DNA from 2 places in the Terribacillus aidingensis genome. Region 1 is predicted to be linked to the other one. Evidence: riboswitches for the same ligand, from Rfam matches in the RefSeq annotation. Region 1 holds a riboswitch; the other holds the start of a gene.
What was found. A riboswitch is a leader RNA that binds a small molecule or an ion and turns the genes downstream of it on or off. The one in region 1 is predicted to bind FMN.
Positions count from the first base shown of each region.

Region 1 (3,417 bases):
GAAGTCTGTATTGTCACGATAGGATTTTGTAATAAAAGTGAGCATTTGGCTGCGTTTTTCCTCATATTCAGGTGCATCCTTATCTGGCAGACTGCTGAAGGATTCATCAATATAAACTTGCAGTTCTGGAGCTCGCGGACCCCATTTCGCAACTTCATCTCCATTTTGATTGATAAAGATGATGATCGGAATGGAACGGCTTTTACCATTAGTCAGATATTGATCCATCAATTCCAAGTTCTCATCACGGCGAAGGATGCGAACATCAATTGCTCCAGCTTGTGCGATATGATAAAAAATCGGCAAATTCAGCATGGCATCCCCGCACCAGTCTTCTGTCAGTACGATAGCTCGAAGTTTTTGGGAGCGGAGTGTGTTGAAAAACTCTGTGTCAGCTGGAAGCTCGTAGTGATCGTAGATATGCATTGTATTTTCTTTATGTGTTTGCATGGAGTCCAAATACGCATCGATATTAATACCTTTTTCAAACCATTCGTTTAATGTCGTCATGTGCCTCATCCTTTCTGATGTTTAGTTTACCCGAGCGGTAGGATAAACTAAACAAATAAGCCTCTGAATATGCTACAGTGATAGAAGACTACATAAAAAGGCGGATAGATATGCAACTAGAGAATCAGGGATTTTTAATGGAGCTGCTGCGGACGGCATCTCCGTCCAGCTATGAAATGGATATACAGAAGAAGTGGATGAAGGAATATGCTCCATACGCAGATGAGATGCGTACAGATGTGTCAGGTAATGCCATTGCAGTAGTGAATCCAGATGCAGAATTCAAAGTGCTGCTTGCTGGTCATTGTGATGAAATTGCGATGGTCGTAACGGGGATAGACCAGAACGGTTTCCTGCAGATTGATGAAATGGGACGCTTCAATGCAAAAGCTGCACTCGGTATGACCGTACAGGTCATAGGCTATAACAAGACGATTCCAGGTGTCGTAGGTGTAAATGCGATGCATCTCGGAGGCGTAAAGGGAGACTTTGAACTGCCAGATCTGTATATTGATTGCGGAGCTAAGTCTAAACAGGAAATGGAGCAATACGTGCAAGTAGGTGACTTGATCGTGTACCAGCGGCAGCCATCAGTGCTGATGGATCGTTATGTTACTGGGCGAGGTTTGGATAACCGTACAGGTTCATTCATCGTAGGAGAAGTTGTCCGACGGCTTAAGCAAGAGAACGTCAATGTTGGCGTATATGCAGTCAGCACAGTGAATGAAGAAACGAATATGGGAGGTGCGTACTTCGCAGCAGCTGGAATCCAGCCGGATTTAGCGATTGCCTGTGACGTTACATTTGCGACTGACCATCCAGGTGTCAATAAGCGTAAAGCAGTGGATGTCAGCTTGGACGGGGGTCCCGTGCTGGCGAAAGGCGCACCTATCAACCGTAAAGCAAATCTTTTGCTGGAGCAAGCAGCGAAGGAACTGGACATTCCGCTGCAATACGAATTGACGCCGCGAATCACCGGTACGGACGCAGATAAGATGCGCTATACAGGTAAAGGTGTGTCGACTGCGCTCGTATCCTTGCCGCTTCGCTATATGCACTCTCCGGTAGAAACAGTAAGTTTGCAGGTCATCCAGCAGGAAATCGATCTATTGGTAAAATTCCTGATAAACCTTACAGGTGAAGAAAGCTTGAATCCATTGGATCTGTGAGCATAGGGGTTGCAAATGCGCAGAAAGCAGTTATAATATAATAACAAAACTAAATCGATTCTATCTTCGGGGCAGGGTGCAATTCCCGACCGACGGTGACAGCAGGAAAACTGCTGAAGTCCGTGACCCGCAGAACGTAGTTCTGCGGCTGATCCGGTGCAAGTCCGGGACCGACAGTGAAAGTCTGGATGGGAGAAGATACGAAGCAGAAGAGGGATGCCGAACGGGCTATCCTTGTTTCCATACGGTATCCGTATGTTTAACATCTTCATGCTTATTTGCGTATATTCCAAGCCCCAGAGCATTATGCTCCGGGGCTTTTTAACGTAGATAGGCAGCTTCCCCTTCATCAAGAGTTAGAATCGATAAACAAGATGAAGGAGGAGAACGATTATGCGTTCATCCAAGTTAACTAAAACAATCACTTTCGCTTTATTGGGAGCGATCAGCATGGTGCTCATGCTGCTGAATTTCCCGCTTCCATTCCTGCCGCCTTACTTGAAGATAGACTTCAGTGAAATTCCGGTACTGATTGCAGCACTGCTGTTTTCACCACTTGCAGGTGTTGCTGTCGAGGCAATCAAGAACTTATTATATCTTATCTTTACAGGTGCTGGTGACCCGGTTGGCGTCGTAGCGAATTTCCTGGCAGGCATGCTTTTCGTAATGCCGGTAGCATACTTTTATCATAAATTCAAAGCAGGCAAGAAAACACTTATTTCAGGATTGGCTACGGGTACAGTTACCATGGCAGTCGGAATGGGTGTGTTGAATTACTTTGTTGTCCTGCCGTTATATAGCATCTTCTTAGGATCTCCTGTAATGAGCGCTGATGCAAAATGGGCAGCAGTCATTGCTGGTATCCTGCCGTTTAATCTTTTGAAAGGTATCATCATTGCGATTGTCTTCGTACCGCTATTTGCAAAATTGAAACCTTGGTTTGCGAAGCGTAAAAGAACAGCTGCAGCATAAGAGAAGCTCCCGGTTGGGAGCTTTTTTTATGACCTAAAAACAGTTGTTGCAAAGAAGGGTAGTCCATGCTACAATAGTCTAGCGATGAGCTGAATTGCATAAGTCGGTAAAGCGCGTCTTAGACACGTGCGGATGTGGCCGCACGGCTTTATACGCCGCAATTAACAAAGGCACCCTGCGAGGGTGCCTTTTCTTATGCTCTTTTTTAAGCTCTTCTGGCTTCTTCTAATTCAGCTTGTTCATCTACAAGTAAACGGGCAGTCGGTTCAGCCTTCAGCCGCTCCTCCGGAATAGGTTCGCCTGATTTCTCACTTACTCCGTAAGTGCCTTCTTCGATTCGATCTAGTGCATCTTCAATATCGCGAAGTCGTTCACGTGCAACTTCTTTCAATGTTTCGGCTGTCTCACGGTCATGCATCTCCGTGCCAAGGTCGCCTGGATGATTGACGATTGTCGAGAGTTCCCCGGTAGAATCATTAGGGAATTCCTTGGCGCTGTTATAGCTGTCATTCCCTTTCATTTGTTCCTCTGCTTCTTCCTTCATTGCAAGCAATTGCTTGCGGAAATAATCCAATTTATTTTTATCCATTTTCAATCCATCTCCTTTATTGCCTTTTCGTTTTCACGGCCAGCGTACAGCGGGCGATAGAGAGCAGGTCCTTATTCTCATCTGAAATCGTTATTTGCCATACCATCGTCGATTTTCCAATATGAATCGGAGAAGCGACCGCAGTTACGATACCGGACCGGACACTGCGAATATGGT
Region 1 is NZ_CP159996.1:2,329,651-2,333,067, reverse strand. It holds gene ABXS78_RS12290 (thioredoxin family protein) at 1-510, opposite strand, end outside; gene ABXS78_RS12285 (M20/M25/M40 family metallo-hydrolase) at 621-1,679, shown strand; FMN riboswitch at 1,738-1,883, shown strand; gene ABXS78_RS12280 (ECF transporter S component) at 2,073-2,651, shown strand; gene ABXS78_RS12275 (TraR/DksA C4-type zinc finger protein) at 2,857-3,240, opposite strand; gene ABXS78_RS12270 (PaaI family thioesterase) at 3,257-3,417, opposite strand, start outside.

Region 2 (3,417 bases), 1.6 Mb from region 1:
CTTTGATAACTGTGCCTAATGTAATCACAGCATCGTATTTTTTGCTTTCAGCAAGTTTCTCAGCTACAAGGGGGATTTCAAATGCTCCAGGTACCCATGCAACATCCACTTTTGCTTCATCGACACCGTGACGCTTTAACGTATCAATTGCGCCGCTCAACAGTTTGCTCGTAATGAACTCATTAAATCTTCCTACAACAATTCCAATTTTCAAATCTGATCCTACTACATTTCCTTCTAGTACGTTAACCATATGATTACTCCTTTATATATGGGACAGTATGTCCTCATCTTTTGTATTCGATAATGTTTTATGCTTGCTGCACTTTCGCAAATCTTTACTGTTTATTTCTCCACTTTAGCTTCTTGAAGTTCTCGATATGCAATTAAATCAGCGATTGTGATAATTGGCAGCTGGTGGAACTCAGCTAATTTCTCAAGTTCCGGCATGCGCGCCATTGTACCGTCCTCATTCATGATTTCGCATATATAGCCGGCTTCTGCTGTTCCTGCTAGTCTAGCGAGATCAACAGCTGCTTCTGTATGTCCAGGTCTTTCCAGCACACCGTTTTGCTGGGCGATCAGCGGAAAAATATGTCCCGGGCGCTGGAAGTCAGACGGTTTACTTGCACTTTCTGCCAGCTTGGAAATCGTATGAGACCGTTCGAATGCACTGATACCAGTAGTAGAATCAATATGATCAATACTAACGGTGAAAGCTGTCCCATGCGGATCTGTATTATTAGCTACCATCGGCGGCAAATCCAATCTTTCGGCAATTTCCCGGGAAATAGGCGCACAGATAAGACCTTTTCCGACAGAAGCCATAAAATTAACTGTTTCTGGGCTTGCATACGCTGCTAAAGCCAGCAAATCTCCTTCGTTCTCTCTTGCTTCATCGTCTGTAACGATGATCGGTTTACCGCTTTTCAAGTATTCTATTGCGATGTCTATTGTCGTCTTCATACATTTCCCTCCTAATCCATGAATCCGTGCTGCGCTAACGTCTCTTCCGTAATGCCTGCAGACTGTGGACTTTTTCGATGCTCCAGCAACCGTTCCATGTATTTAGCAAGCTGGTCAAATTCGAGATTGACTAGATCGCCAGCTTTCTTTTCGCCTAAGATTGTCGCTTTCCTCGTCTCCGGAATAAGCGAAATAGTAAATGTATCTTCCCGGACTTCAAACACCGTCAATGACACACCATCAACTGAAATTGAACCTTTGGACATCAAATACTGCAGGCCTTTTGTTACAGCAATGTCAATGTAACGAGCATTTGACTCATCTCGAATGGATAGGATAGATCCTGTTGTATCTACATGACCACTCACAAAATGGCCTCCCAGTCTTCCATTAGGCTGCAAAGCAGGTTCCAGATTCACTTGATCGGAACTTTGCAAATTGGACAAAGAACTGTAATGGAACGTTTCCGGCATCACATCTGCCTGAAAATAAGACGGGGTGAAACTAGTAACTGTAAGACAGACACCGTTAACGGAGATACTGTCCCCAACGTGCATATCTGTTGTCAGCTTTTCACTGGCAATTGTGAGCTGCATCGCCTTATCCTGTCTTTTCACATCAATAATGCTGCCTACTTCCTGAATGATTCCAGTAAACACTTTTCTCCTCCTTTTCTTCTGAGAGCTTCTCAAGGAAACAAGAAGTTATTTTCACTTGCTGTCATGCTTACGAACGGGAATATTACCGTCTTGGGGCTGTGTGACGGTTATTTGGGGTTATAACAATTCAATATATCTTTTACCAAAATTCTTGTAAATGAATCACTCGAATAAGGTGCAAGCTGGCCGCTCCTGCCAATTTGCTCCTAACTAGCACTAACTTTCATATAAAAAGCCCCAGAATAATGGATTCTGGGGCTTTGGCTTTAAAAGTATAGCGAAACAAGCTATCGTCAATCAACGAAATAGCTGCTGGTGGCGTGTGGATAGCACGCCGTTTCCTCTTTCCCATCCAGACTGTACTGTCGGCTTTGGAATCTCACCAAATCCACCGTTATAATAACGGGTCACGGACTGAAGACAGCTATGCTGCCTATCACCGCCGGTCGGGAATTTCACCCTGCCCCAAGAGAAAACCTATTCGATTGCCTCTACTTTAACATATTTTTTATGTTGTTGTACAGCAAGAAAAAAGTCTGAAAATTTAATTGACAATAAGTGGAACCATAACTAAACTAAAGCTGTAAAATAAATTTGACCGATCAAGAAATGTTTACAAGAGGAGGAATACAATGAAACAAGCTATGGCATTAACAACCTTTGAACAGTTAAAAGCAATCAGTGACCCGCTGCGTGCAGAGATGATCATGAAGTTAGTTGAAACATCTTATACCGGACAGCAGCTTGCTGTCTTGCTGGAAACGAGCAGACCGAAGATTCATTATCATTTGAAAGAGTTGGAGAAAAACGGCTTGATCGAAGTGATTCGGACTGAAGAAAAAAATGGTATTGTACAGAAATTCTATCGAGCTGCGGCCAGAGGCTTTTTCCCATCAGAAGATCTACTGCCTTACGCGGAAGAACTCAGTGAATCGACAAGACAGCTATATGTACAAATGACAAATAAGACAAAATCAGCGATCCTTACTGCACCAGAATCATCCTTTGCAAAAGCAGCCGGTTCCACTGATCCGAAAGATTGGGATAAAGTCGGAAGTATATGGGAAATCAGCGCCACTGAAGCAGATTTTCAGGAGTTTATTCAGGGTTTATTCGGTTTGATGGAGAAGCTGCGAGAAAAAAGTGAGGCAGCTGAATATGATTCCAATGGTAAGCTGTATCATTTTTCCGCTTATGGTTTTGAAATCGACACACCATCATTTGATCAAGTAGAGATGGAAGAGGAGGATTAAGGATGTTCACTATACTGAAACAGCGTAACTATGGCTTGCTTTTCTCGGGGCGAATTATAAGCAATATTGGAGACAGCATTTATTTCATAGCGGCCATGTGGCTCGTTTATGATCTGAGCGACAGCACATTTTATTCAGGTCTGGCAGGAGCCTTGACACAAATCCCGAACCTACTGCAATTCCTGATTGGGCCACTGGTTGATCGATGGCAAATTCGCAGCACGCTGATGTGGACACAAGCACTGCAAGCCGTGCTTATACTGCTGATTCCACTTGCAGCTTGGCTGGACTTTCTGTCTGTTACACTGCTGCTCGTCATCATGCCGATTCTGACCTTTATTAACGCATTTGCATATCCGACAGAAACAAAAGCATTGCCAATCGTTCTGAAAAAAGAAGAACTCCCTGCTGGTAATGCACTATTCTCCTTTGCTTACCAAGGTGTCGATCTCATCTTTAATGCCATCGCAGGCGTAATGATTGCTGTCTTTGGAGCAACACTACTATTCATCATCGATTCTTTTGCCTTCTGTATTGCT
Region 2 is NZ_CP159996.1:380,406-383,822, reverse strand. It holds gene ribE (6,7-dimethyl-8-ribityllumazine synthase) at 1-253, opposite strand, end outside; partial or broken gene ribB (3,4-dihydroxy-2-butanone-4-phosphate synthase) at 376-966, opposite strand; gene ribE (riboflavin synthase) at 978-1,625, opposite strand; FMN riboswitch at 1,962-2,102, opposite strand; gene ABXS78_RS02095 (winged helix-turn-helix domain-containing protein) at 2,258-2,878, shown strand; gene ABXS78_RS02090 (MFS transporter) at 2,881-3,417, shown strand, end outside.
Region 2: it holds a riboswitch for FMN, as region 1 does, so the genes downstream of both, ribE (riboflavin synthase) here and ABXS78_RS12280 (ECF transporter S component) in region 1, are expected to answer to the same signal.